Regions from separate parts of the uncultured Comamonas sp. genome, predicted to be linked through region 1. Evidence: predicted binding sites of a transcription regulator. Region 1 holds the regulator's gene; each other region holds the start of a gene.
What was found. Region 1 encodes LexA, which represses DNA repair genes until DNA is damaged. Its sites were predicted from a motif close to ACTGTATNNNNATACAGT; they were not measured.
Positions count from the first base shown of each region.

Region 2: the regulator LexA is predicted to act here: its motif matches at 3,066-3,083, upstream of ACHWUQ_RS07460 (PA0069 family radical SAM protein).
Region 3: the regulator LexA is predicted to act here: its motif matches at 2,561-2,578, upstream of recA (recombinase RecA).

Region 1 covers NZ_CAXYJV010000050.1:239,987-249,793, reverse strand. Annotated here, with positions in the region: gene ACHWUQ_RS22085 (PaaI family thioesterase) at 1-394, shown strand, start outside; gene ACHWUQ_RS22080 (enoyl-CoA hydratase/isomerase family protein) at 452-1,240, opposite strand; gene ACHWUQ_RS22075 (Bug family tripartite tricarboxylate transporter substrate binding protein) at 1,295-2,284, opposite strand; gene ACHWUQ_RS22070 (crotonase/enoyl-CoA hydratase family protein) at 2,494-3,288, shown strand; gene ACHWUQ_RS22065 (PLP-dependent aminotransferase family protein) at 3,304-4,740, opposite strand; gene ACHWUQ_RS22060 (carboxymuconolactone decarboxylase family protein) at 4,864-5,301, shown strand; gene ACHWUQ_RS22055 (NmrA family transcriptional regulator) at 5,335-6,060, shown strand; gene ACHWUQ_RS22050 (FMN-dependent NADH-azoreductase) at 6,123-6,758, shown strand; gene ACHWUQ_RS22045 (hypothetical protein) at 7,017-7,559, opposite strand; gene lexA (transcriptional repressor LexA) at 7,695-8,411, opposite strand; gene ACHWUQ_RS22035 (asparaginase) at 8,526-9,545, shown strand; gene adk (adenylate kinase) at 9,658-9,807, opposite strand, start outside.
Region 2 covers NZ_CAXYJV010000019.1:71,957-81,763, forward strand. Annotated here, with positions in the region: gene ACHWUQ_RS07455 (phosphoethanolamine transferase) at 1-1,760, shown strand, start outside; gene ACHWUQ_RS07460 (PA0069 family radical SAM protein) at 1,757-2,947, opposite strand; gene rnk (nucleoside diphosphate kinase regulator) at 3,214-3,627, shown strand; gene ACHWUQ_RS07470 (acyltransferase) at 3,634-4,818, opposite strand; gene ACHWUQ_RS07475 (GbsR/MarR family transcriptional regulator) at 5,028-5,612, shown strand; gene ACHWUQ_RS07480 (hypothetical protein) at 5,614-6,075, shown strand; gene ACHWUQ_RS07485 (hypothetical protein) at 6,072-6,638, opposite strand; gene ACHWUQ_RS07490 (NAD(P)H-dependent flavin oxidoreductase) at 6,803-7,792, opposite strand; gene ACHWUQ_RS07495 (acyl-CoA dehydrogenase) at 7,899-9,692, opposite strand.
Region 3 covers NZ_CAXYJV010000049.1:16,812-26,618, forward strand. Annotated here, with positions in the region: gene ACHWUQ_RS20490 (tripartite tricarboxylate transporter substrate-binding protein) at 1-803, opposite strand, end outside; gene recX (recombination regulator RecX) at 901-1,350, opposite strand; gene recA (recombinase RecA) at 1,438-2,514, opposite strand; gene ACHWUQ_RS20505 (helix-turn-helix domain-containing protein) at 2,701-3,189, shown strand; gene ACHWUQ_RS20510 (SdiA-regulated domain-containing protein) at 3,209-4,132, opposite strand; gene ACHWUQ_RS20515 (response regulator) at 4,428-5,114, shown strand; gene ACHWUQ_RS20520 (sensor histidine kinase) at 5,179-6,633, shown strand; gene ACHWUQ_RS20525 (SPOR domain-containing protein) at 6,630-7,481, opposite strand; gene ACHWUQ_RS20530 (biotin--[acetyl-CoA-carboxylase] ligase) at 7,522-8,373, opposite strand; gene ACHWUQ_RS20535 (SET domain-containing protein) at 8,370-9,077, opposite strand; gene ACHWUQ_RS20540 (DNA topoisomerase III) at 9,240-9,807, shown strand, end outside.

The DNA of each region.
Region 1 (9,807 bases):
CTTCCATGCCCAAGGGCTGATGCAGACCCTGGGCGCGAGCCTGGTGTCCGTGCAGCCGGGGGAGGTGCAGATTGCGCTGCCCTACCAAAAGGCGCTGTCGCAGCAGCATGGTTTTTTGCATGCCGGCGCCGTCAGCAGTGTAGTGGACAGCGCAGCGGGCTATGCAGCACTGACGGTGGCTGCCGAGGGCTATGAGGTGGTCACGGCCGAGTTCAAGATCAACCTGATGCGCCCGGCGATTGGCGAGCGCTTTGTCGCCATCGGCAAGGTGGTGAATGCCGGCAAGCTGCTGACGGTGTGCAGCGGCGAGGTGCTGGCCTATGGCGCAGATGCTGCAGTAGCGCCCAAGGTGGTGGCGCTGCTGCAGGCGACGATTGTCAATGTGAAGTACTGAGGCGGCTTACCAGCCAGCCACGTTGGGGCGGCTTGCTGGTGCGGCCTCAGGCTGCGCTCAATCCTGCCACTGGAACAGCGGCGGCTGCTTGCCGACAAAGCGGGCAATGGCCTCCTGGTGGAAGGCGCTTTCGCGGCACAGCGTCTGGGCCAGTGCTTCTTGCTGGTAGATCTCGTCGCGCTGGGTCTCAAACGCGCGGTTCATCACGCGTTTGGTGTAGCCCATGGCCTCGGTCGGTGCGCTGGCAAAGCGCTCGGCAAAGGCCAGTGCGTCAGCCAGCACGTCTTCGCTGCCGATCTTGTAGACCATGCCCATCTGCTGGGCCTCCGGGGCGGCCACGACGCGGGCGGTAAAGGCCAGCTCCTTGGCTGCCTGCAGACCCACCAGGCGCGGCAGCAAGTACATGCCGGCCAGGTCAGGCACAAAGCCGATCTTGGCAAACACGCAGCAGAACTTGGCAGAGGGCGCCGCCAGCACAAAATCACCCGCCAGCGCCAGCGACAGGCCGGCGCCAAAGGCGCTGCCTTGCACGGCGGTGATGACGGGCTTTTCCATGTCCAGCAACTCATCAAACCAGCGGTGCAGGCCCAGCATGCGGTTGCGGCTGTCAAACACATCCTGCTTGCCGGCGACAGTGGCCTGCATGCTCTTGATGTCGCCACCGGCGCAGAAATGGCCACCGGCACCCGTCAGCACCACCGCCTTGATGGCGCGGTCATCGCGCACCTGGGGGATGAGGCGGGTGAAATCTTCGCGCATCTGCTCGTCGAGCGCGTTGCGGGCCTGGGGGCGGTTCATCGTCAGCACGGCGGTGGTGCCATGCATGCTCAGGGTCAGGGCGGTCATATCAGTCGGTTTTCAAAATAAAGCGGTAAGGCGGGCCAGCGGCGGGAGCGGGGGCTATTCGGCACGAATGCCCAGTTTCTGGGCCACCGGTATCCAGCGTTCGCGCTCCGAGGCCACGAACTGCCCCCATTCTGCGGTGCTGCCCGCCATCGGCTGCGCACCTATGCGACGCAGGCGCTCCTGCACCTCAGGCTTGGCGAGGGACTGGTGGATGGCGCGGGCCATGCGCGCCACCGCATCGGCCGGCGTGCCGCTGCGGGCAACCACGCCAAACCAGGCGCTGGCCTCGGTATCGCCAAAGCCCAGCTCGGCCAGCGTGGGCACCTGGGGCAGTGCTGCAAAGCGCTGCTTGTCCAATATCGCCAGCGGCACAATGCGCCCGCCAATCGCCTGCTGCATGCAGGAGGGCAGCGCGTCGAACATGATGTCCACATTGCCGCCCATCATGCTGGTGATGGCCGGCGCACTGCCGGAGAACGGCACATGGGTGACCTGGAAACCCATGCGCTCGCTGGCGTATTCGCCCGCCAGATGGGTGATGTTGCCGCTGCCGGCCGAACCCATGCTGAGCGTCTTGCCCTGGCGCTGTGCCTGCTGGGCCAGCGCGATCAGTGTGCGCAGATCGCTGGCGCCCAGGTCCTTGCGAGTGACCAGCAGCAAAGGCGCCTTGCCCAGCCCCGCGACGGGCACGAAATCCTTGACCGGGTCGTAGCTCATCTTGGCGTAGATGGCGCTGTTGATGACCAGCGGCGCATTGGACCCAACAAAGAAGGTGAGTCCATCGGCGGGGGCGCGCAATGCCGTCTCGGCCGCAATCATGCCGGCTGCCCCGGCTTTGTTCTCGACGACGATGGGCTGGCCCGTGCTCTGGCCCACATCCTGGGCCACGATGCGGGTGATCTGGTCGGCAGCACCGCCTGCGGGGTAGGGCACGACCCAGCGCAAGGGGGCATCGGCCGCGCGCGCCAGCCAGGGGCTGGCCAGGCTGGCGGCCGCGCCCCATTGCACAAGACGGTGGTGGAACTGGCGTCGGGATATGGGCATCAACTGTCTCCTAGGCAGCATCTAGTTATGGGCATGTGGGGGGCTGCCTGCCCCAGCATCCATGCAGGCTAGGGCCGTTTTTGGGCAGCGTCCAATACCAAATTGCACTCAGCTGATATGCAGCCGCATGTGGCCTTTACCCGTATGCTGGCCCGTGAGGCGCACAGCGCTGATTGCATCGAGACCTACCGGAACCAGGAGCCTTTTCCATGACTGCATTTTTGAACTACGAACAGCAAGGCCATGTCGTCACCCTGACGATGTGCCAGCCCGAGCGCCGCAACCCGCTGACCGGCAACACGGCGGTGGCCGAGATCCTGGCCGCCTGCGAGCGGATTGCGGCCGACAGCAGCGTGCGCGCGGTCATTCTGACGGGCGAGGGCCCCGCGTTCTCGTCGGGCGGCGACATCAAGACCATGCAGCAGCAGTCCTTTGGCGATGTCGATGGCATGCGCATCCGCGATGACTACCGCCGTGGCATTCAGCGCCTGCCGCTGGCGCTGTTCAACCTGGAAGTACCCACCATCGCCGCCATCAATGGCGCGGCCGTCGGTGCAGGCCTGGACCTGGCGTGCATGTGCGATCTGCGTGTGGCCTCGGACAAGGCCAGGTTTGCCGAGAGCTTTGTCAAGATGGGCATCATCCCCGGCGATGGCGGTGCCTGGCTGCTGCCCCGGGTAATTGGCATGGCGCGCGCGGCCGAGCTGTCGCTGACCGGCCGCATGATCGACGCTGCCACCGCGTTGCAGTGGGGTCTGGTGTCGCAGGTGGTGCCGCCCGAAGAACTGCTGAACGCCGCCAATGCACTGGCCAGCGAGATTGCCGCCAACCCGCCCCAGGTCACCCGCATGACCAAGAAACTGATGCGCGAAGGCATGCACCAGAGCCTGGCTTCCTTGCTGGAACTGTCGGCTGCCTACCAGGCGCTGGCGCACCAGACGGCCGACCACCGTGAGGCCGTGAGCGCCTTCCTCGACAAGCGTACGCCGGAGTTCAAGGGCTAACGCGCCGTTCGCCCGCTAGCCGAAGGCTTGTTGGATCTGCCGGGCCAGCTGCAAGGCCTGCGCCTCGCTGGTGATATTGGCAAAGCCCATCAGCAGGCCTTGGCGGGGCGCGGCATCGATATACCAGCGCGACAGCGGATGCGTGGCCAGGCCTTGCGCGCGGGCGCGCTGGGCCACCAGGCTGTCGTTGTCGCTGTCCCCAATCTGCCCGAGCAAATGCAGACCGCCGGGCTGCAAGTCAATGCGCAGGCGATCGCCCAGCACCTGCTGAAAACTGCGCTGTGCCACCTCGCGGCGCTCGGCGTACAGCAGCCGCATCTTCTTGAGGTGGCGCGCAAAGTGTCCCTGGGCCATGAAATCGGCCACGCTGGCCTGCAGCAGATAGGGACTGCCGGCATTGAGGTTGGAGCTGACGGCCTGGAAGCGCGGCACCACCTCCAGCGGCACTACGGCGTAGGCCAGGCGCAGGCCCGGAAACATCACTTTGCTGAAGGTGCCGGCGTAGATCACGCGGTCCTGCTGGTCCAGGCTTTTAAGGGCGGGCAGGGGCCGGCCCTGGTAGCGGAATTCGCTGTCGTAGTCGTCTTCGATGATCCAGCTGCCGGCCTCCCGCGCCCAGTCCAGCAGCGCCATGCGCCGTTCCAGCGACAGGGTCACGCCCAGCGGGCTTTGGTGCGATGGCGTCACCATCGCAAACCGGGCGTAAGGGCTCCGCTGCCGGCCAACTTCCACCTGCATGCCCTGGGCATCGACCGGCACCGGCACGATCTGCACCGAGGCATTCTGTAAAAACGGACGGGCCAGGATATAGCCCGGGTCCTCAAACCAGAACGCATCGCCGGGGCTCGCAAGGCTGCGCAGGCTCAGCTCCAAGGTATTGCGCAGGCCGGTGGTGACAAATACCTGCTCGGGCACGCAGGTCACGCCACGCGAGACCGCCAGGTAGGCCGCAATGCGCTGGCGCAGTTCCTCATCGCCTTGCGGGTTGGGGTAGGCCAGACGGAAGGGCTCGCTGCTGCGCAGGCGGTGGGTGACCAGCCGGTTCCAGACCTTGCGCGGAAAGGCATCGATCGCCGGCAGCCCCAGCTGCAGCGGCCGGGGCTGCAGGCCATCGTAGTCGACGATGTGGGTGGCCGGTGGCTGGGCAACGGCTTGCGGCGCCATTGCGGACGCGGCGGGGGGCAGGCCCGGTGATATGACCGTGCCCGCCGCCCCGCGTACCTGGAAATAGCCTTCATCGGCCAGGATGCGGTAGGCCAGATCGACGGTGCCGCGCGACAGGTTCAGCTCGGCCGCCAACGCCCGCGACGCCGGCACCCGGTCGCCCGCACGCAGATGGCCTTGCGCAATGGCGGTCTTGAAGCGCTGGCAGATCTGCAGGTACATGGGCAGCTGCAGGCTGCGGTCGACCTGCAGTTGCAGGGCTTGCACGGAGGGGGTGGGGTCGGGCATCCAGGTATTCCTATCTTGGCCTAGTCATTTTTGCATTTCTTGGCTCTTTTGGCTCGGCCAAGACCATCGCATACTGGCTGCCAGCAACGGAATTCACCGACGCAACCCTGGATGGAGATAGATATGCAAACCCGACTCGACTTCTACACCGCTGACCCCGCCATCATGAAAGCGCTGCTGGGCGTGGAAAACCAGATTGCCAAAGGCAGCCTGGACATTCTGCTCAAGGAACTGGTGCGCCTGCGCGCCTCGCAGATCAATGGCTGTGCCTTCTGCCTGGACATGCATGTGACCGATGCGATGAAGGCCGGTGAATCCAGCCGCCGTCTGGCCACTGTCGCCGCCTGGCGTGAGACCCCGTTCTTCAGCGACCGTGAGCGCGCTGCGCTGGCGTGGACCGAGGCACTGACCCTTGTAGCGCACGACCATGTGCCCGATGCCGCCTGGGAAGCCGTGCGCCCCCACTTCAGCGATGCCGAGCTGATGGAGCTGACCGCTGTGATCACCTCGATCAACAGCTGGAACCGCTTTGCGATCGCCTTCCGCAAGATGCCCGTTTAACGGGCAAGCCCCCGGTGTTGTGCAAGGCGGCTTATGAAAGTCTTGGTGCTGGACGGCTGCAACCCGCTGGGCAAGCGCGTGGTCGGCAATCTGCGGCAGCTGGGTTACCCGGTGCTCGCCGATGCGGGCCCCCAACTGCCGGCTGCGTTGCATGGTGCCGAGGTGCTGATCGATCTGCGCGAGCCGCCTGTGGTGGATACGGCCGATGCGCTGGAGGGCTGGGCGCGCGCATGCCGGCAGCTGAATGCCGCCATCGCTGCTGCCGCAGTGGCGCACCATATTGCGCTGTCGGCCTTGGGTGTGCAGCGATTGCAAGGCAGCGGCTACTACCAGGCGATCGCGTTGCGGGAACTGCTGGCCCTGACAGGCAACACCCCCTGTACCGTGCTGCGTGCAGCACCCTTGTATGAAAGCCTGGGGCAACTGGCGCACGACAGCGTAGCCGATACGCTGCTGGCGATACCGGTGGCCCAGGTGCAGCCAATGGCGGCAGAGGATTTGGCGATGCTGGTGGCCGACGCCGCGCTGGCGCAGCCCTTGGCGGGCTGCATGGACGTGGCCGGCCCGCAGAAGATGGCGATGGCCGAGTGGGTGCTGCAGTACCTGCGCTTGCAAGGCGATCCTCGCATGGTGCTGGGCGATGCCGATGTGCCTTACCGGGGTGCGCTGCTAGACGATGGCTGCCTGGTTCCTGAGGGGCCCGCACGCCTGGGCCGAACCACGCTCGCCGCCTGGGTGTGCAAATCCCGGGCGATGTGATGCCGTAGAACTGTGCGGATGCTGCCCACCTTGGCCTGACTACTCAAACGATTGGACAAACGATGACCCGTACCTTGCTCTTGAACTGTGGCCCACACGGCCAGGCCAGCCACGCCTACCAACTGGCAACCGACATGCTGGCAGAGCTGGGCCTTGCGCAGCAGCCGCTGTTGGAACGCGATCTCGTCGCAACACCGATACCGCCGATCAGCCGCGACTATGCGCTGGCGATCACCTCGAATGCGAGCGCAGACGCACCCGCGCTGGCCTGGTCGGAAACGCTGATCAAAGAGCTGGAAGACAGCGATCTGCTGATGATTCTGACACCGATGCACAACTTTGCGGTGCCGGCCACGCTCAAGCTCTGGCTGGACCAGGTGATCCGTATACACCGCAGCTTTGCATCGACGCCCGAAGGCAAGATCGGCTTGATGAAGGACCGGCCCACCTTGGTGTTGGTCAGTTCAGGCGGCTTCCATGCAGGTCCAAAAGCGCGTCAGGAGGACTTTTTGACGCCTTATCTGCGTTATGCGCTGGCCTCCATCGGCATCCGCAATGTGCATTTTGTGTTGCTGCAAGGTCTGGTGTTGGGGCCCGATGCGGTGGCTGCTGCAGTGGATGGCGCGAGGGATGCCCTGCGCGAGCAGCTGGCGCCTTTCAAACAGCTGGCGCTGGAGGCTGCTGCGGCCGCACGCTGAGCGAAAGATGGAAAAGAAGAAGCCGCTGGCAGTGCAGCGGCAGCCACGGCTTAGTGGCCATGAGCAGCGGGCAGCGGGCTGAAGGCAGAGCGCTGAAGGTGCCGGTTTGGCGCGTGCCCGGCATGGCGGTAACGCCCGGTACGTTCAGCGTCTGCGTCAACCCAGCGTAGCGATTCCGCTGCTGTCCACCCCTCGTGACAGCAGGCATGCAGCTGCCAGCAGGCTGGCTACAACGCACCGGCCCGGATTGGCACTGGCTTAGACCGCGTGCAGATGCTCCAGCCGCTCCAGGCGTTCAAGCTCGGCACAGATATCGGCCATGCTGCCCGACATGGCCCAGCGCATGCCTTTTTGGCGGTGCAGGCTGGCCGGTTGCGCCCAGTACATCTTGACGGGGGCATCGTTGGCGGCCTGGGCGCTGCAGCGCTGTACCGACAAGAACGGGCGGGTGTGGGACTGTATACCTACTGAGAGGCGGCGGCGCGCTGCGGGTTTGCGCGGCAGGCGAATGCGGTCGATGGGGCGCTGTGCGGGTGTCTCTTCGGCAGGGCCGTCCACGCCAGGCGGAACGCTGGGGCCATCGAGCAGGCTCAGTTGCTGCACGGCACCACGCTGCGCAGCGGCGCTGGAGGCGGCGGCAAAGCAATGCACCTGGGCGGCAAGCTGGCCATCGTTGGCGGCGCCATGGGCTGGACGGCGGCGGCTGCTGCGCACGATGGCACGTTGGATGGACTGGAACCAGGGCAGGCCAGCGACGAGGGAAAAGGGCGCAAGCGCACGCAATGCATCTGCTACGAGCATGGGAGACTCCTTGGTGTACGGATGACAGCAGGATTGCGCAAGGCGAGCGCATTCCCCAGGGTTGTGGGCCGGGTGCCCACAACGCCCGCTACCTGGGGTTGCGCAGAAAGGGAGGGGCCGACAGGGCCGCTGGGCTTAGTTCAGCATCGTGTTGCGAATCAACCCGACGGCAATGCCTTCGATCTCGAAGGGCTCGCCCGGCTGCACGACGATGGGCAGGTAATCCGGGTTCTCGGCCAGCAGCTCGATGCCATCCTTGGTGCGCTGCAGGCGCTTGACGGTGACGTCATCGCCCAGACGTGCGACGATGATCTGGCCATTGCGGGCCTCGCGGGTGGCTTTGACGGCCAGCAGATCGCCATCGATGATGCCGACATCGCGCATCGACATGCCGCGTACCTTCAGCAGGTAATCGGGCTGCTGCTGGAACAGGCCGCCTTCAACGGTATAGGTCTGGTCGACATGCTCTTGCGCCAGGATGGGCGAGCCCGCTGACACGCGGCCAATCAGCGGCAGGGCCAGCTGGGCGAGCTCTTGCACCACACGGCCCAGGCCGGCGGTGGCGTTGGACACGCCTGCCAGCGGCGACGAAAAGCGCGTGCCGCGTGCCGCATTGATGGAGCGCACGGTATCACTTTGCAGGCGAATCCCCCGGGAGGTACCGCTGACCAGCTCGATCACACCCTTGCGTGCCAGCGCCTTGAGGTGGTCTTCTGCCGAATTGGCCGATTTGAAGCCCAGCTTGCTGGCGATTTCGGCGCGCGTTGGCGGGGCGCCGGTGCGCGAGATGGCCGTCTGGATCAGGTCCAGAATTTCTTGTTGGCGCGCGGTGAGTTTGGGATGGTCTCGCATAAGATCTCCGTGTGATCTGTGGTGCCGGGTGGCAGCCAAGCTGCCGTGCACTCCAACACCTGTATATCAATCCAGTACCTGTATTTTTAACCAGTTTTTTGCAGGAGGCAAGCTTTGCAGCCAAAAATTTTGATCATCGGCACCGGCGGCACCATTGCCGGCATGGCCGATGATGCCGAGAATCCCGGCCAGTACCGTGCGGCGCAGCTGTCGGTCGCGGCCCTGCTGGCGGGGGTGAGCGGTATCGAGACCGCCGCGGCGGGCCCGCTGGATGCAATGCAGATCGCGCAAATTGATAGCAAGGACATGAGCGACGAGGTCTGGCATGCGCTGCTCCAGGCTTGCGATGCAGCGATGCGCGACGAGGCGGTACGCGGTGTTGTTATCACCCACGGAACGGATACCTTGGAGGAAACTGCCTGGTTCCTGCATTGCGTTTTAGGGCGCCTGGCCAAGCCGGTGGTGCTGACCTGTGCGATGCGCCCGGCCAATGCCTTGATGCCCGATGGCCCGCAGAATCTGAAGGATGCCGTGGCCGCCGCTGCGGCGCTGGATGCGGACGGCCATCCGCTGTTGCGCGAGGTGGTCGCGGTGACCGGCGGGGGCGAGCTGCACAGCGCGCGCTGGCTGCAAAAGGTGCACCCGCACCGCTTGCTGGCCTTTTCATCGGGCGAACAGGGGCCGCTGGGCTGGGTGGATGGCACGAACGTGCGCCTGCGCCAGGGCTATGCACCGCAGGCAGCAGATACGGAGGGCGGCTACACCGGCAGCGCATGGCTGGCGGCCTTGCCCGCGCCGGCCAGTACGCCCTGGCCGTGGGTGGAGATCGTCACCAGCCATGCTGGCCTGCGCCCGGGGCTGTTGAAGGCGCTACAGGCCCAGGGTGTGGATGGCCTGGTGGTGGCAACCACCGGCAATGGCACGGTGCATGAGGTGCTGCTGGATGGGATCGCGCGCGCACGCCAGCAAGGCTTGCCGGTGTGGCGCAGCAGCCGCTGCAGCGATGGCGTGATCAGCGATGCAGTATTGCCCGGGATGGCCGACCTGGACAAAGACCTGGCCGTGGCCTTGACGCCCTACAAATGCCGGGTCAGCCTGCAGCTGGCGCTGGTGCAGGCCCGATCCAAAATCTAAGTACGGGCATGGGAGCCAACGGCAGATACCGGTTTATTTACCGATAAATAGACGGGCATAAAAAAGCCACTGTCGCACGACAGTGGCTTGGTAGATGAGGCAGAGTTGCTTATCAGGCCTGCAGGGCGGCAATCGCGCGCTGCGTGATTTCTTCGACCGAGCCCATGCCGCTGATCGCGCGGTACTTGGGGGCGGCGGCCGGGTCTTGTGCAGCCCAGCTGCTGTAGTAGTCGACCAAGGGGCGGGTCTGGCTGCTGTAGAC
Region 2 (9,807 bases), on a different contig from region 1:
CCACCACCACCCCCCACCAGCCGCCGCGGCCCGTGTGGCTGTGGAGCCTGGTCGTCAGCCTGTGGCTGGCCAGCGTAGGCAACCTGGCCTTGTGGAAAGCGATATCGCAGGCCGAAGGCCTGAGCAGCGCCCAGCAGTGGGTATTGGGAGCGAGTCTGGGCCTGGCCATTGCATGCGCCTGCTGGGCGTTGCTGACCCTGATCAGCTGGGGCCGTGCGGCCAAGCCGGTGATGGCCGCGCTGTGCTGGATCTCCGCCTTTGCGGCCTGCTTCATGCTGAACTATGGCATCGCCATTGATGCATCGATGCTCACCAATGTGCTGCAGACCGACGTCAAGGAAGCGGCGGACCTGCTGCACTGGAGCCTGTTTGTGACCGTCGGCGCCATCGCCATTCCCCCCACCTGGTGGATCTGGCGCCAGACCCTGCCCCGGCACCATGGCTGGCGCCCGGTACTCCAGCAGCTGGGCATGGTGCTGCTGGCCGTGCTGGCGATGGTCGTCGTCGTGATGGCAGGCTTCAGACCCATCTCGTCGGCCATGCGCAACCACACCAATCTGCGCTACATGATGAACCCGCTGTCGACCGTCTATGCCGCAGGCAACCTGGTGGCCCAGCAAATCCACCACCGCGACACGACCCTCTACCCGATTGGCGAAGACGCCAAGCTCGGTGCCAGCTATGCGGGCCAGACCACGTTTCCGATCTATGCACTGGTGGTCGGCGAGACAGGGCGCGCGGGCAATTTTGCCGTCAATGGCTATGACCGGCCTACCACGCCTTTGCTGTCTGCGCGCGACGATCTGGCAGTCGCCACCAATGCCTGGTCCTGCGGCACCAGCACCGCCGTGTCGGTGCCCTGCATGTTCTCGCACCTGGGGCGCAGCAGCCAGAACAGCGACAAGTCCTATGAAAACCTGCTCGATGTCTTGCAGCGTGCCGGCCTGGCCGTGCTGTGGGTGGAGAACCAATCGGGCTGCAAGGGCGTCTGCACCCGCGTGCACAACGCCAACACCGAGTCCGACCTGCCCGCCGCCGCCCGCAAGGCGCTCTGCCAGGACGGCGAGTGCGTGGACATGGCCTTGCTCGAAGGACTGGACGAGCGCATCAATGCGCTGCCCGCCGAGCAACGCGCCAAGGGGGTCGTCCTGGTGCTGCACCAGATGGGCAGCCATGGCCCGGCCTACTTCAAGCGCTCGCTGGGCGAGGACAAGCGTTTCAGCCCCGAGTGCAATAACGTCAATCTGCAGTCCTGCGACCGCGCATCGCTGGTCAACGCCTATGACAACAGCGTCGTCGCCACCGACCGCATGCTGGGTGGCCTGATCGGCTGGCTCGCCAGCAAGGGCCAGCGCCAGCCCACCGCGATGATGTATGTGGCCGACCATGGCGAATCGCTGGGCGAGAACAACCTCTACCTGCATGGCCTGCCCTACTCCGTCGCGCCCGATGTGCAAAAGCGTGTGCCCTGGATCACCTGGCTGTCGCCCGCGATGCAGCAGCGCATGGGCATGCGCACCAGTTGCCTGCAGCAAGCGGTGGCCACCGCCCGCATCAGCCACGACAACCTGTTCCACTCGATGCTGGGCCTGACCGATGTGCAGACCGCGCTGCACCAGGCCGATCTGGATATTTTTGCCAGCTGCAAGGGCCGCTCTGCACCGCCTGCAACCTTGGCGCACCTGGCGTCAGCCTCTGCACCTGCAAGCGTTGCAACCGCGCAGCCAGCCAATGGCACTGCTGCACGCAAGCGCGGCTAAAACAGGTTTCCCTGCCCTGGGTGTGGCGCCTGCGCGGCGCCCACTTGCCGCGGCAGCAGCAGCTGCCGGGCGCGCCAGGCCTCAAAACCGCGCCAGTCCATCTCCAGCCGCTCGCGCCCATAGCCCAGTTGCGCGCAGGCGCGCACAAAGCGCTGGCGCACCAGGTCGGCCCAGAGGCCCTGGCCCTTCATGCGGCTGAAGGACTGGCTGTCGTAGCTCTTGCCGCGCAGCCGGTCGGCCTCGCTGATCTGGTGCAGGTCGCGCACCCGCTCCATCACCCGGGCGGCGCGCTGCGGGTAATGGGCCTGCAGCCACTGCTGGAACACGCCATTGAGCTCCCAGGGTAGGCGCAGCACGGTGTAGAAGGCGGTGCTGGCACCGGCCTCGCGCGCGGCAGCCAGCACCTCTTCCATGTCCTCGGTCAAAAACGGAATATGCGGCGCCACGCTCACCCCCACCGGGATGCCTGCCTCGGTCAGCCGGCGTATCGTGCGCAGCCGCCGGTGGGGGGCCGCTGCCCGTGGCTCGAGCAGGCGGGTGAGCTGCGGATCCAGGCTGGTGATGGTGATGTAGACCGCCGCCGCGTTCTTGCGCGCCGCTGCAGCAATCAGGTCGATATCACGCTCCACGGCGCTGCTCTTGGTGATCAGCGAGAACGGATGCTCGGCCTCGCTGAGCACCTCGATCAGCTGCCGCGTCAGCCCCAGCTCCCGCTCGATCGGCTGGTAGCAGTCGGTGGCGGAGCCGATATTGAGCGAGGCAGGCTGGTAGCGCGGGCGGCTGATCTCAGCCTTCAGCACCTGGGCAATATTGGTCTTGGCAAACAGCTGGGTTTCAAAATCCAGCCCGGGCGAGAGATTCAGGTAGCTGTGGTACGGCCGGGCATAGCAGTAGATGCAGCCATGCTCGCAGCCCCGGTAGGGGTTGACCGAGTGATCAAAGAAGATATCGGGTGAGTCATTTTTCTGGATCGCGCTGCGGGCCCGCTCCTCATGCACCTGGGTCGGCAGGCTTTCGGCGTCCTGCTGCCACCAGGCGCCTTCTTCCAGATGCTGGTCTGCATCGCCTGCAACAGGCGCCGCAGCGGTGGCAGGGGTCCAGCCATCGTCGGCCCATTCCCGCACATCGCTGGCAAAGCGGTGGCGGGGGGCGCCTACTGCGCCCCGCCCCTTGCGGGCCACCGGCAGCGGCACCCGCACTGGCACAGGCCCATCCAGCTCGTCCGCGCAGCGCTGCAGCGCCTGCGGGTCTTCCCGCGCGGCAGCGTTCAAGGTATTGGTGGAGGGATGGCGGGCAGGCATGGTAACTGTTTTTATATACAGTATTTCCATGCATTGTGCGCGATCTGGAGGGGCCGTGCAAGCGCCGAGAAAACCAGGGCTATTCGCACCGTTTTGGTGCGAAATGGGGCATGGCCTACATTCGGGGATTACATACTCCGGAGGAAGTTTTCATGTCTCGCAAACCCCAACTCATCCTGTCATCCCTGGATGTGGACCGCCTGGAAGCATTGCTGGAAGCGATGCCAGCCAGTGCCTTCCCTGGCAAGGCGGATCTGGAGGCCGAGATTGCCCGTGCCGATATCGTGGAGCCGACCGATATCCCACCGGATGTGGTGACGATGAACTCCACGGTGAACTTCGATATTGCCGAATCGGGCAAGCAGTTCCAGCTGACCCTGGTCTACCCCAAGGACCTGGACGACACCAGCAGCAAGATTTCGGTATTTGCACCGGTGGGCAGTGCACTGCTGGGCCTGTCGATTGGCAATGAACTGGCCTGGCCATCGGTGGGCGGAAAAACCATGACGGTGCGCGTGACCGGCATCAGCTACCAGCCCGAGCGGGCTGGCGATCTGCACCGCTAGCAATCCCTACATCGACAAGCGCGCGCCGACCAGGCTGACCAGCAGGCCGGCACCGACCAGACCCAGCTCCCAGCGGGCCACCGAACGCAGGCTGGGCGTACGCGCCTCGACACCCAGGTAAAGCGCGCGCCCGGCCAGCAGCGACAGCGCAAAGGCCAGGCCCATGCCCAGCCAGTTCAGCCAGGGCTGGCTCGGCCAGACATGCGAGACCACCGCGTTGCACAGCACCACGATCGAAAAGTGCACCAGAAACACCGAGTAACCCATTTGGCCCAGCGACTGCAGCCAGCGCACCGGCGCCTGGCGGCCCAGCCAATCGACCAGGCGGCTGTCCGAAGGCACACGCATCAACCACAGCAGTGCCACCGCGCCACACAGGGCCACCGCGATGCGCAGGCGGAAATCCACCTCCAATGACAGCAGGCCCAGTGCCAGCAATGCGGCCGTCCAGGACCAGGGCTTGGCACTTTGGCTGCCCCAGAAGGCCAGCATGCCCATGCCATAGGCGCCGATAAAGTAGACAAACCACATGTCCAGCTCACTGTGGCGGTTGAGCACCAGCAGCGACAGCGCCGTCATCGCCAGAACCACCCACTGGCCCAGTTGCAGGCCCAGCCACTGGCGCGGCCAGCGGCGGCTGAATGCGAACAGCAGCGTCACCGCCGCAAACAGCTGGAAGTCGATGGCAACATACCAGACGCCTGCCGACAGCGCATCTTCACCGCTGATGTCCTGCAGCATCAGCGCATTGGCGATCAACTGCTGCCAGGTCGGCTCGGCGGGTACCGATTCATGGGCAAACCAGGGCCGCACCAGCGCTGCGATAAGCACCGCCAGCAACAGCGCGACGGAATAAGGCGCCAGCAGCCGCAGCGCGCGCTGGCCGATCTTGGCCAGCGGGCTGCCAAAGCGGGCCACGCCTTGGGGTGCCAGGCTGGCGGCCGACAGAAAACCACCCATGACCAGGAAAATCTGCACGGCGATGCGCGCATATTCCGCCAGCCACTCGATGATGCCGGGGGTGACTTGTGCTGCAACATCCGACATCGGGCCATAGAAAGCCAGGTGGTGCCAGACGATGGCAGCACAGCAAGCCCCTTTGGTCATGTCCAGCCACAGATTTCGTTTGTTATGGGTTGTGGTGGTAGGCAAGATAGTCTCTGGCCAGCTGATCCGCCATGGGCATGCCATCGCGGCGCAGTTTGGCAATGTTCTGACAAAGGTGTGGCACCGCGCGCGCAGTGCCACTCCATGTGTAACGCCGTTGTATCCGCTGCCGTTGACGGGGCGGCCCCGCTGATAGACCGAAAACTGCCGTCTTTACAAAGCGGCTATAGCAAGCGCCGGGCCATGGCGGCCTGGCGTTTCAGCTTTTCCAGAAAAAACCGATAATCAGCGCCATGAAACAAGCCCCAACGCCGCTGCCCGAGCTCACCCGCCAATTCGTGTCACATTTTGGCGAAATGGGCAGCCGCTGGGGCATCAACCGCACGGTAGGACAGATCTACGCGCTGATCTTTCTGTCGCCCCAGCCCATCAATGCCGACGAGATTGCCGAGGGCCTGTCGTTCTCGCGCTCCAATGTCAGCATGGGCTTGAAGGAGCTGCAATCCTGGCGCCTGGTACACATGCGCCACCAGCCGGGTGACCGGCGCGAGTACTTTGAAGCGCCGGCCGATGTCTGGGAAATCTTCCGCACCCTGGCCGAGGAGCGCCGCCGCCGCGAGATCGAACCCACCCAGTCGATGCTGCGCTCCGCGCTGCTGCAGGAAACCCATTCGGCCGACGAGCAATACGCCCAGCAGCGCATGCAGGAGATGTACGACCTGATCGACAAGCTGATGACCTGGTTTGACGATGTGCAGCGCCTCAACCCCGACACCGCCTTGCAGCTGATGGGCATGGGCAGCGCTGTCACCCGGGTGCTGACCATCAAGGACCGCCTGACCGGCAAGTCGCCCGCCCGCAAGGAAGGCAACGACTGAGATGCTGGCGCTGCAAACCCCGGCCGCCATTGCCGAGCGGCTCTGGCCCGGCACGGGCTGGCCTGCGCTGATGCCCGGCCATGGCCTGCCCCGCACCGAGATTGCCGGTGATTTCTTGCTGCTGGACCACCTCGAAGCCGCCGAAGAAACCTGGGGGCGCGATGCCCCGTTGGCGAACCTGGGCCAGGATTGGTGGGTGTTTGCCTGTTCTGGCACCGGCGACGCCTGGCTGTTGAGCCGTGACCAGCAGCAGACCGTCGCCTTCCTGGACCACGATGCCGGGCCTGATGCCCTGCCCCGGCTGCTCGGCATCGATGCCGGGCAATGGCTGCAGTTGGCCGATCTGATGGCCCAGCTGGAAGCGGCGCAAGACCAGGGTCTGGCGCTGGCGCCGCAAGCCTTGGCGCTGATGGAGCAACTGGCGCCGGGCTTATCCGCCCACTACCCCTATTCCCTGGTTTAACGCGTAGGCGCCGCCGTAGCCGTCTTGGGCGCCAGCACAATGCGCAGGCCTTGCTCCTGCACCTGCATGCGCTCGACCGTGTAGCCCAGGCCTTGCAGCAGCATGCGCTGGCTGGCCGGGAGCTCATAGACCAGCAGGCCTTGCAGCACCTGCTCGGCCAGGCGGGGGGCATAGGTCTGGAACATGCCCTGGTAGGCGGCAGGCACGCCCTGCATCTGCAACTGCTGCACGCGCACATTGTGCAGACGGATGCTGGCATCGGCATCGTGGAAGGCCAGGCCAAAGTCCAGGGTCATCTGGCCGGGGTATTCATTGCCCATCAGTTTTTCGGTCACCCAGATATCGAAGGCGGCACGCAGGCTGTTGCTCTGCGCCAGCAGCTCCACCTTGGGCTTTTGCAGCTGGATGACGACCATGCCCTGCCAGGAGCGGGCCAGCGGAAACTTGGCCGCGACCGCCTGCTGCAGCTGCGCCTGGCTGATGCGAATGCTGCGCGCACCGGCGGGCAGTGGGGCATCGGCCGCCTGCGCCACGCTGGCCGCAAGGCCGGTCCCTACGAACATGGCCGCTGCAGCCCATGCCAGGCAATGGCGGCGCGGCAGCAGCGGGGCAGGCCCTGGGGCAAAAAACAGATTCACCATCGCATCACACCGTAGCTGTCAAACGCGGTTCGACAGCGCCGCAGGGCCAAAGTTCAGCCCCGGCGGCCGGTGTTGGTATCTGCGCGTTACGCCGCTTGCGCAGCGGCAGGTAGGCGGCTTGGGCCGCCAGCCAGCAGCGCATCGCGGGCTTCGAAGTATTCGCGCTTGAGCCGGGCCACCAGCTCGGCGGCGGGCACCACCTGCTTGACAGCGCCAATGCCCTGGCCACTGCCCCAGATGTCTTTCCAGGCCTTGCGGTCCTTGCCAAAGCTCATCGAGCTGGGGTCGGAGACCGGCAGGTTGTCCGGGTCCATGCCGGCCGCACGGATCGACGGGCTCAGGTAGTTGCCATGCACGCCGGTAAAAAGGTTGCTGTAGACGATGTCGTCCGAGTTGGAGCTGACGATCATCTGCTTGTACTCTTCCACCGCGCGCGCCTCGTCAGTGGCTATGAAGGCCGAGCCGATGTAGGCAAAGTCGGCGCCCATGGCCTGGGCAGCCAGCACGGCGCGCCCATGCGCAATGCTGCCCGACAGCGCCAGCGGGCCGTCAAACCATTCACGGATTTCCTGCACCAGCGCAAACGGGCTCTTGATGCCCGCATGGCCACCGGCACCAGCGGCCACGGCGATCAGGCCATCGGCGCCCTTGTCGATGGCCTTGTGTGCAAAGCTGTTGTTGATGATGTCGTGCATCACCACGCCGCCCCAGGAATGGGCCGCCTGGAACACGTCCTCGCGCGCGCCCAGCGAGGTGATCAAAATGGGCACCTTGTACTTTTCGCACAGCGCCATGTCATGCTCCAGGCGCTCATTGGTCCGGTGCACGATCTGGTTGATCGCAAACGGTGCGGCGGGCTGGTCAGGGTGGGCGCGGTTGTGAGCAGCCAGGGTTTCGGTGATTTCGGCCAGCCAGTCATCGAGCTGCTCGGCCGGGCGGGCATTGAGCGCGGGCATGGAGCCGACAATACCGGCCTTGCACTGGGCGATCAGCAACTGCGGGTTGCTGACGATGAACAGCGGCGAGCCGATGACCGGAAAAGGCACGTTCTGCAACGCGCCGGGAAGCTTGGACATACAAGGTCTCCTTCAAATGGCTAAAGCCTTCTGCGCGGTCAGGGCGGCGCAGACCCCCGGCGCCTTGGCCAAGGCGCCGGGGCACTTCAGATGGGGGGCATGGCGCTCAGAAACTGTCCTGCGGCAGCGCCATCACCGGGGCCGCACCGTGCAGCACTTCTTCGCGCAATGCCGAGGTTTTTACCAAAATATGCGTGGCATAGAAATGCGCGGTTGTCACCTTGGCTTCGAGGAAAGCCTGGTCGCCCGCGCCCTGGCTGAGCTGCTGCTCGGCCGCCAGCAAGGCCCGGCCCATTTGCCAGCCGGCCACCAGATTGCCCGCCAGCATCAGGTACGGCACGCTGGCCGCAAACACATCGTTGGGCGCAGTCTTGCTGCCGGCGACCACGTAATCGACGACTGCCAAAAAGTCCTGCCGCGCCTGCGCCAGCGCACGTGCAAAGGCCTGGGCTGCGGCCGAGCTGCCGGCCTTCAGCGCCTGCTCGGTCTGCTCGATCTGGCTGGCGATGCCCCGCGCGGCCTGACCGCCATCGCGGGCCGTTTTGCGGCCCACCAGGTCATTGGCCTGGATGGCCGTAGTGCCTTCATAGATGGTCAAAATCTTGGCGTCGCGGTAGTGCTGGGCCGCACCCGTCTCCTCGATAAAACCCATGCCGCCGTGCACCTGCACGCCCAGGCTGGTGACCTCCTGGCTCATCTCGGTGCTGTAGCCCTTGATCAGCGGCACCATGAACTCATAGAAGGCCTGGTTGTCCTGGCGCACCTGCGCATCGGGATGGGCATGGGCGGCATCAAAGGCCGCAGCGGCCGTCAACGCCATCGCGCGGCAGCCTTCGGTATAGGCGCGCATTGTCATCAGCATGCGGCGCACATCCGGATGGTGGATGATGGTGGCGCTGCCGGCCACGCTGCCATCGACCGGGCGGCTTTGCACACGCTCCTTGGCAAAGGCGGCGGCCTGCTGGTAGGCCCGCTCGGCAATGGCCACGCCCTGCAGGCCGACCGCATAGCGGGCCGCGTTCATCATGATGAACATGTACTCCAGGCCCCGGTTTTCCTCGCCCACCAAAAAGCCGGTGGCCCCCCCGTGGTCGCCATACTGCAGCACACAGGTGGGCGATGCCTTGATGCCCAGCTTGTGCTCGATGCTGACGCAGTGCACATCATTGCGCGCACCCAATGTGCCATCGGCATTGACGAGGAACTTGGGCACCACGAACAGGCTGATGCCCTTGACGCCATCGGGCGCACCAGCCACCCGTGCCAGCACCAGGTGCACGATGTTCTCGGCCATGTCGTGCTCACCGTAAGTGATGAAGATCTTGGTGCCAAAGACCTTGTAGCTGCCATCGCCCTGCCGGTCCGCGCGCGTGCGCACCAGCGCCAGGTCCGAGCCGGCCTGGGGCTCGGTCAGGTTCATCGTGCCGGTCCACTGGCCGGAGACCAGCTTGTCCAGGTAGGTCGTTTTCAGCGCATCGCTGCCAGCCGTCAGCAAGGCCTCGATGGCGCCATCGGTCAGCAAGGGGCAGAGCGCAAAGCTCATGTTGGCGCTGTTGAGCATCTCCACACAGGCCGCGCCAATCGTCTTGGGCAAGCCCTGGCCGCCGGCATCGACCGGGTGTTGCAGGCCCTGCCAGCCGCCTTGCACATACTGCGCAAAGGCCTCCTTGAATCCCGCCGTGGTGCTGACCTGGCCGTCCTTCCAGGTCGAGGGCTGCAGGTCGCCCACCACGTTCAGCGGCGCCACCACCTCTTCGTTGAAGCGTGCACATTCCTCCAGCACGGCCTGTGCCGTCTCCAGCCCCGCTTCTTCAAAACCGGGAATCTGTGCCACCTGGTCGATACGGGCCAGGTGCTCCATTGCAAACAGCATGTCCTTGACTGGTGCCTTGTAGCTCATCGTTGTCTCCTCGTCTTATCGTTGCTTGTGGTTGGGGGGTGCGCTGCGCAGACAAAAAAGGCATCCCGCCAGGGGATGCCTTCTTCAGATGCTGCTGTCTGCCACCACGCTGCCC
Region 3 (9,807 bases), on a different contig from region 1:
GCAATGGTCGCAGGGGCGGTATTGGCGGGTGCCGCCAGTCCATTCCACGAGGTCACATCAAAGCCGCTGGCCGCTGCGTCGCTTTCGCTCACCGTCGGAACGCCAGGCAGGGCCGCTGCACGCCTGCCGCCCATGACCACCAGCGCCCGGAGCAGCCGGCCTTCGACATGCGCCAGCACCGGCGCGAGCATGTCCACCGCGGCATCCACCTGCTGGCCCCGCAGCGCATGGAACAGCGCGGCAGAGCTGTTGTAGGGCACCAGTTCCACATCCAGACCCAGCGTGCTCTTGAGCAGTTCTGCCGCCAGATGGGGCGTGCTGCCGCTGTACAACGTACCGATGTTGAGCTGCCCTGGCCGGGCCCGGGCCTGTGCCAGCAGCCCCTGGAACGATAGCAGCGGGCTGGTGTGTGCGACCACCATGGCCAGGTCAAAGCGCCCCAGCAGCGAGATCGGCGCAAAATCGCGGACGGTGCTGTAGGTCAGCGAAGCGAACAAGGACTCGGCCACCGCATTGGCGTTGGACATCAGCAGCAGTACCTGGCCATCCGGCGCGGCGCGGGCCACCTGCTCGGCCGCCAGCACCCCACCGGCACCAGGCCGGTTGTCCACCACGATGGGCGGGCCGCCGAGCATCTCGCTCAGGGTCCGCGACACGATACGCACCATCAGATCGGCAACACCGCCGGGGCCAAACGGCACCACCAGGCGGATCGGACGTGAAGGCAGCCGCGGCTGCGCCGCGCTTGTATACGGTAGCGCGCCCAGCGCCAGCAGCGCGGCGCTGCACTGTCGTCTTTGCATCATGGGTCTCCTGAGGAGACCGACTATGGGCCAACGCCGCGCTGTGAGGCAGTGCCACACGCCACTAACAGCTATAACAAACCGGCATAGCGCCGGGCTAGTCCCCGTCTCCGCCGCGCAGCACCTTGCGCACCACATCGCCGCCAAAGCCCCGGCTGGCCAGAAAGCGCATCTGCCGGGCGCGCTCCTGCGGGCTGTCGGGCGGCGTGCCAAAACGGCGCTGCCAGACCTCGCTGGCCCGCTGCAACTCGGTGCTGCGCAAGCGCTCCCGGGCATCTGCTATCAGCTCGGCATCCACGCCCTTGTGGCGCAGCTCCTGCAGCACCCGGCTGGCGCCATAGCGGGCGGCCTTGGTGTGGATCACGCTGTCGACGAAACGCTCGGCGCTGATGAAACCCTTGGCTTCGAGCTCGTCGAGGATGGCCGCCAGGTCCTCGCCCTCTTCCACATGGGGGGCAAGCTTGCCCTGCAGTTCAGCGCGCGAATGCTCGCGCTGCGCCAGATAGCGCAGCGCACGGCCTTTGAGGGAGAGTTTGCTAAAAGACATTCATCCTCATTGCTATAAAACAAATAGCTGCTTGCGCACAGCATCTGTGCACAAGCAGCTATCTCAGCGTTCTCGCTTCAGAAGCGGTCAGCCCTCGGTGCCGTTGGCCGCAGGGCCATCGACCACGCCGTCTTCAGCGGGACGCAGGCTGATGTTCAGGCTCTCGCGCACCTTGTTCTCGATCTCGATCGCCAGGTCGGCGTTTTCACGCAGGAACTCGCGCGAGTTGTCACGGCCCTGGCCGATCTTCTCGCCGTTGTAGGCATACCAGGCACCGCTTTTCTCGATGATGCGGGCATTGACGCCCATGTCCAGGATTTCGCCTTCGCGCGAGATGCCTTCGCCAAACAGAATGTCGAATTCGGCCGTCTTGAACGGAGGCGATACCTTGTTCTTGACCACCTTGACCTTGGTTTCGTTGCCGATGGCTTCGTCGCCGCGCTTGATGGTGCCGGTACGGCGGATATCGAGGCGCACCGAGGCGTAGAACTTCAGCGCGTTACCGCCGGTGGTGGTTTCTGGGCTGCCGAACATCACGCCGATCTTCATGCGGATCTGGTTGATGAAGATGACCATGCAGTTGGTCTTCTTGATCGTGGCGGTGAGCTTTCGCAGCGCCTGGCTCATCAGGCGGGCCTGCAAGCCGGGCAGCTGGTCGCCCATCTCGCCTTCGATTTCGGCCTTCGGGGTCAGGGCCGCCACCGAGTCGACAACGATCAGGTCCACCGCGCCGGAGCGCACCAGGCTGTCAACGATCTCGAGCGCCTGCTCGCCGGTGTCGGGCTGGCTGATCAGGATATCGCCCAGGTTCACGCCCAGCTTTTGGGCGTAGCCGGTATCGAGTGCGTGTTCTGCATCGATGAAGGCGCAGGTGCCGCCCAGTTTCTGCATCTCGGCAATCACCTGCAGGGTCAAGGTGGTCTTGCCCGAGGATTCAGGGCCGTAGATCTCGATGACGCGGCCGCGCGGCAGGCCGCCCACGCCCAGCGCAATGTCCAGGCCGAGCGAGCCGGTGGACACCACCTGGATGTCCGAGACGGCCTCGCCTTCGCCGAGTTTCATGATGGTGCCCTTGCCAAACTGCTTTTCGATCTGGGCCAGTGCGGCGGCCAGCGCCTTGGCTTTTTCGCTGTTGGCTTCGGGCTTGGTTGCGGTGGCGTTCATGGATTTCTCCTTGCGTTTGATAGTCATGTCTTGGGTCTGGGATCCTGCTGTTTGCATATACAGCCTGGATGCTTGAACAGTAGTTTAGGGGATGGGTATATTTTATAAAAGCATTTTTTTAGTCAGTTTGCTTGACTAAATGCAGCATACTGAAAAAGCCGCACAACACCCTCGGGAGCGCCCATCATGCCGACACTTCTGCCCCATTTGCCTGACGACAGCTGGCGCCTGACCCACATGGGCCGGCTGCTGGGCCATGCGATGCGCCGCTTCGACGCCCGCGTGCTGCACCTGATGGTGCGGGATGACGCCGTGCCGCTGGCGCTGTCGCATCTGGCCGAGCGCGACCAGGTCAGCGCCGCCCATATCCATATCACCCGGCACCTGTCCTTGGCAGGCGACCGCCTGGTGGACCTGGCCGAGCGTGCAGGTGTGAGCAAGCAGGCGATGGCCCAGCTGGTGGACCAGTGCGAAGCCTGGAACCTGGTGACCCGCGAGCGCGACCCCCGCGATGCACGCGCCCGCATCGTGCGCTTTACCGAGACGGGCCTGCTGTGGCTGCAGGCATTCGAGCGGGCGGTCACCCAGGCCGAGGCGGAGTTCCGCGCCGAAGTGGGCGAACAGGTCGCTACCGTGGTCAAACTCGGGCTGGAAGTGTATGGGGCCGACAGCTGAGCGGCTGCATGTGCTACATTCAGCCGCGCTTGCGTTCGAACTTGTAGAACAGGTTGGGCTCGGAGACGATGTAGATATTGCCGCTGTTGTCCATGGCCAGCCCCTCGGGCTGCGGGATGCGGTTGGCCAGCCCGGCCATATCGGCCCACAGCGGCATCACGCTGAGCAGGTCTCCGGCACGGCTGTATTCGTAGAGCACCGAAGACTCTTCCCCGAGCAGCAACAGGTTGCCGCTGCGCGGGTCGACCTCGACGGCAGCCAGGTCGGTGCTGGGCATGTCCTCCACGGCCGGCACGTCCCAGACGCTGACCTTCAGATCGACCGGGCCCGGCTTGAGCCTGGACAGCGGCGCCTCCATCATCAGCACCTGCATCGGCCATTTCTCGGTCACCGCCACCAGTTGCTGGCGCTTGGCATCCCAGCCCAGGCCCTCCAGTGCAAAATTCTTGATGGCGATATCGCCCAGTTGCACATAGGGGCTGTTGTCCAGCGATACTTCCGTCACGCCCTTGCCAAACTGCACCCAGTGGATGCGGTTGTTGCGCTCATCGGCAATCGCGAACCAGTCTCCCTGGATATGGGCGATGCCTTCGGTATCCCTGGCGCCGTGCAGCGGGGCCAGGCGCAGCAGCGCGCCATCGGTCGTCAGCTCGGCAATCTGGGGCGGCCGGTTGGTCACCGCAAACAAGGTCTTGGTTTCCGGGTTGTAGGTCAGGCCCGAGAGGTTGTCGGCAATGCCGCTGACCGCCTTGGCATCGATGCTGGCCAGGTAGTGCGGCAAGTGGGCCGCCGGCGCCGACGGGGGTGGCGATTGCCAGGCATGGGCATGGCCGGGCATCGCGACGATGTGGTGCCATTGCAGGTACAGCGCCGTCAGCACGACCAGGGCCGCCACCACCACCCAGCGGCGTTGCCGTACCGAAGACTGCGATCCTTTGCGCACTGTTGAACCTGCTTTCATCACGATGGGTTGCCAAACGCCGCCCCCAGCCACGGGCCTGCTGCCCTTGCGACGCCGTCAAGACGAGGCGTTATCCTACGTGAGCGATGCGGCGCTTTGGTGACGTCTGCGGGTGTTTTACGTCTCTGCAACAAAAATGACGGCGCTCACCAGCGGCATGCCCCCGCGCTGGCGCCTTCTGGCGGTGATCTATCCCAGTGCCGCCATCAGGGTCATGGCCTGTCCTAGAATCATTGGCACAGCACGTATCACCACTACAACAGCGATAGGAGACCGCATGCGAATACTGATTGCCGAAGACGACCAGGTGCTGGCCGATGGCCTGCTGCGCAGTCTCCGCAACTCCGGCGCCGTGGTCGACCATGTCGCCAGCGGCACCGAAGCCGATGCGGCGCTGATGGCCAACAATGCGTTTGACCTGCTGATCCTCGACCTGGGCCTGCCCCGCATGCATGGTCTGGAGGTGCTGAAAAAGCTGCGCGCCCGGGGTTCGGCCATTCCCGTGCTGATCCTCACCGCCGCCGAAAGTGTGGACGACCGGGTCCAAGGCCTGGATCTGGGCGCCGACGACTACATGGCCAAGCCGTTTGCGCTGTCCGAGCTGGAAGCGCGGGTGCGTGCCCTCACGCGCCGGGGCGTGGGCATGAGCACCAGCCTGGTCCAGCACGGCCCGCTGGCCTACGACCAGGCCGGGCGGGTGGCCACCTTCGACGGCCGCATGCTGGAGTTGTCGGCGCGCGAACTGGGCCTGCTGGAAGTGCTGCTGCAGCGCTCGGGCCGCCTGGTCAGCAAGGACCAGCTGGTCGAGCGCCTCTGCGAATGGGGCGAAGAGGTCAGCACCAATGCGATCGAGGTCTATATCCACCGCCTGCGCAAGAAGATAGAGAAGGGCCCCATCCGCATAGCCACGGTGCGCGGCCTGGGTTACTGCCTGGAAAAAATCCACCCGCCCGCAGCACACTGAGCACCCACCACCGGGCGACTGCGGGGCGATGGCCGCCCCCGGCCCCCATCACGCAAGGACAGCCTTGGCCCTGTTTCGCAGCGAGCAGCGATCTTTGTTCGGTGAGATCCTTGACTGGATGCTCACGCCGCTGCTGCTTTTGTGGCCGGTATCGCTGGCATTGACCTGGCTGGTGGCCCAGGACCTGGCCAACAAGCCTTTCGACCGCGCGCTGGAGTACAACGCCCATGCACTGGCGCAGCTCGTCGGCGTGCAGGGCGGCAAGACCTATTTCAACCTGCCCCAGCCAGCCAGCGAGATCCTGCGGGCCGACGATGCCGACACGGTCTACTACCAGGTCACGACGCCGGCGGGCATGTTTCTCGCCGGTGAATCGGCGCTGCCGATGCCTGCCAAGGACCTCGAGCGCAGCATCGGCGTCGTGCAGTTGCGCGATGGCGAGTTGCGCGGCATGGATGTGCGCATCGCCTGGATCTGGGTGCAGCTGTCGCTGCCCGAGCCGAATCTGGCGCTGATCCAGGTCGCAGAGACGCGCGAGAAACGCAGCGTGCTGGCCACCGAAATCATCAAGGGCGTGATGCTGCCGCAGTTCGTCATCCTGCCGCTGGCGGTGCTGCTCGTATGGCTGGCGCTGGCACGCGGCATCAAGCCGCTGCACCTGTTGGAAGAGCGCATCCGCGCGCGCAAGTCCGAAGACCTCTCGCCCATCCACCACAAGGATGTGCCACTGGAAGTGGTGCCGCTGGTCGACTCGGTCAATGGCCTGCTGGAGCGCCTCAACCACTCGCTGGCGACGCAAAAGCGCTTTCTCGCCGATGCCGCGCACCAGCTCAAGACACCGCTGGCCGGCCTGCGCATGCAGGCCGAGATGGCCCAGCGCGCCGATGCCAAGGAGGACGACCTCAAGCTGTCTTTGCAGCAGATCGGGCGTTCGAGCATGCGCGCCACCCACACCGTCAACCAGCTGCTGTCACTGGCCCGCGCCGAAGGCCCCAGCGCGCTGCTGCAGCGCACGCCCTGCAACCTGGCCGAGATCGTGCTCGATGCCATGCATGACGGCATCGACCGGGCGCTGGCCAAGCACATCGACATGGGCTACGACGGCATGCAGGTGGATGACCGCGAGGTATGGGTCAACGGCAATGCCACCTTGTTGGGCGAGCTGGTGCGCAACCTGCTGGACAATGCCATCAACTACACGCCCTCCAGCGCCGGCGCGCCGGGCATCATCAATGTGCGGCTGATGGCCGACCCCTTTGGCCACGTGATCGTGCTGCAGGTAGAAAACTCCGGCCCCGGCATTCCCGAAGAAGAGCGCGAACGTATTTTTCAGCCCTTCTACCGCGTGCTAGGCAGCGAGGTCGATGGCTCGGGGCTGGGCCTGCCCATCGTGCAGGAAATCGCGCGCCAGCATGGCGCCACCGTGGGCCTGGAAGATGCCCACCCGCGCCAGGCCCAGCGCGGCGTGGTGTTCAGCGTCTGCTTTCCGACCACCCGGGCACCGCAGCCCCAGGTCTAGGAGCAGCTGCGCAGGTCCTTGCCGTCCATCACATGCCAGCTCTGCACACGCTTCTTGGTCGCCGCATCGAGCTTGGGCAGGCGCACGGTGTAGCTGACGGTCTCGGGGCGCTCGACCACCACCTTGGCGCCGCTCACGCCTTTTTTGCCGATAGTGGCCAAATGGCGCTCGGCCGCCTCCTCGCTGGAAAAGCGCCCCAGCGAGATGCCTGGCTCCAGGCTGGCAATGCGGGCGCGGTCCGTGCTGATATCGAGCGCGCGCAGCTCGTCGCGCCGCGTATCCAGCGCCTCCTGGCTGCTGAACTTGCCCACATAGACCATCCAGCGGCCGGCGCTGGTGCTGCTGTCCAGGCGCCAGCTGCCTTCGGGCAGCTTGGCCAGTTGCAGGCGCAGCGCCTCGACCTGCTTGGCATCAAAGCTGCCGGCGACCAGGCATTCCTTTTTCTCCGGTTTTTCCGCCTTCTCCAGTTTTTCCGGCTTTTCAGTCGGCTTTTCGGCTGGTTTGTCCTGGGGCTTGTCCGCTGGTTTGGCAGCCAGCTTGTCCGCATCGGCGGAGGTTTTGTCGGCAGGGTCTGCGGGCGGCTCGGCAGCGGCCGGGGCAGCCGGCTCCGCCACCGCCACCGGTGCCGGGGCGGGCTCGGCAGGCACGGTACGCGCCGGCTGCTGCTGGGCTTGCTGGGCCTCTTGCGGGGTCAGAATGCGCAGCGCATCGGGCTTGACCTGCTGCTGCACCCGCTCGGGCTCGGACGGGTCCTCCGGGCCCCAGCCCAGGCTGCGCAGCATGCCTTGCGAGAACGCGTAGTAGCCGGCGTTGGCCAGCAGCAGCAGCACGATGGCAAAACGAATCATCTCCGCTCCTGTCTCTTCATTCTCTGGTCCTGCAGCGCACTCAGGCCGCGCCGGCCTTAGGCCGCACGCTGACTTCCGAGCTGGTCACATCCACCACACCCGCAGCGGTCTGCACGCGCAAGGCGCCATCGGCGCCTACACCCATGGCCAGGCCGGCCGTACCGTCACTCAGGCCGACCTCGCGGCAAGCCAGCGCATCGCGCTCCGCATAGGCTGCCTGCAGCGGCGCAAAGCCCTGCTGCGCAAAAGCCAGGATCGCAGCGACTAGCGGCGGCACCACGGCCTGCAGCGCCTGCGGCGCGTCCCAGCGGCTGTCGAGCATCTGCAGGCTGCCCGGGATGGTCGACAGGCCTTCGGCCTGCGGCGCCCGCACATTGATGCCGATGCCAATCACCACATAGCGCTCGGCCTGCTGCTGGCCATCGCCCGCATGCGTGCGGGCCGAAACAAAGCTCGCGGTCTCGACCAGGATGCCGGCCAGCTTGTGGTCGCCGGTCAGCCACAGGTCGTTGGGCCACTTGAGGCCGATGGTAGGCGTGCTGGAGCCGGCCTCGGGCAGCTGAGGCTGCAGGCTTTGCGCCACCGACACGCCAACAGCCAGCGACAGGCCCGACCAGTCGGCCGGCGCCAGCGGCAGGCCCAGCGACATCAGCAGCGAATCACCGGCCTCGCTGCGCCAGGGCTTGCCCATGCGGCCACGGCCTGCGGTCTGCTGCTCGGCCACCAGCAAGATGGGCTCCTGGCGGCCCGCACGGGCGCGGCGCATCAGCTCGGTGTTGGTCGAGTCGATGCTGGGCAGCACCTCGATCGTGAAGCCCGGCAACTGCGGCTCCACCGCTTCCCAGATGGCTTCGGCCGGCCAGCGGATGGGCATGTTCGGTGTGTCGCTCATGCGCCCGCCTTGGCCGTCTTCTGGCCCTTGGTCTTGTTGCCGGTCTTGGCTTTCTGGCCGCTCTTTTTCTTGTCCTTGGCTTTGCTCAGTGCCTTGTCTGCTGCCTTGGCCTTGGGCTTTTCCGCTTTGGCAGGCTTGGCGGGCTTTGCGCCATCGGCGGCCGCCTTGGCCTTGCGCTTTTTGGGCAGCACCGGCTCGGGCAAATCCGATGCAGGCACCTTGGGCTTCCAGCCGCGCTTGGGCGCCAGCATCGTGCCCCGGCATTCGGCCGCGCCGCAGTGGCAGGCGTAGTCGGCCTTGAGCTGGGCGGTGTAGCGCTCTTCGATGATCAGGCCATAGTCATAACCTAGTTCCTCGCCGGCGTTGATATTGCGCAGCGCGCTGATGAAGATACGGTCATCCACCTCTTCGGCAAAGCAGTTGGGGTCGCAGCTGTGGTTGATCCAGCGGGCCGAGTTGCCGCCATCACCGCCGTCGATGACGCGGTCGCCATCGATCTGGAAAAAGAAAGTGTGGTTGGGGTGGTCCGGGTCGTGCGGGTGGCGGCGCTGGCTTTCTTCGTAGCTGATGACCTTGCCCGCATATTCGACAATGACTTCGCCTTCTGCGATATCCTGCAACGCAAAAACGCCCCTGCCGTGCACGCCCGAACGCCGTACCTGGATACGACGACCTGTTGAAAAATGGGGAACATGGTTCGGCATGGGATTTTTTCTGCTACTTTAAAAATAAGCACATGCGCATGTGCGCACACGTACACATGCAGGCGCCCGCGCACATGCGCGTAAAGCGTGCATTGTAAGAGCGTGCTCAGAGAGCCAGCAACCCACAGTGCTGGCAGACCCCAGTTTGATGAGAGTGAACCCATGTCCAAGACCCTGGTCATTGCAGAAAAGCCGTCCGTTGCACAGGACATCGTCCGTGCACTGACGCCGGTGGCAGGCCAATTTGCCAAACACGACGACTACTTTGAAGCCGAGAACTTCATCGTGACGAGCGCGGTGGGTCACCTTGTGGAGATCCAGGCCCCCGAAGAATTCGATGTCAAACGCGGCAAATGGAGCTTTGCCCATCTGCCGGTCATCCCGCCCTACTTTGAACTCAAGCCGGTCGACAAGACCAAGACGCGCCTGAATGCCGTCGTCAAGCTGGCCAAGCGCAAGGATGTCACCGCGCTGATCAACGCCTGTGACGCGGGCCGCGAAGGTGAACTGATCTTCCGCCTGATCGAGCAATATGCCGGCGGTGCCAAGGGCGGCCTGGGCAAGCCGATCCAGCGCCTGTGGTTGCAGTCGATGACGCCGCAAGCCATCCGCGACGGCTTCAACAAGCTGCGCTCGGACAACCAGATGCTGGGCCTGGCCGATGCCGCCCGCAGCCGCTCCGAAGCGGACTGGCTCGTCGGCATCAATGGCACGCGGGCGATGACCGCGT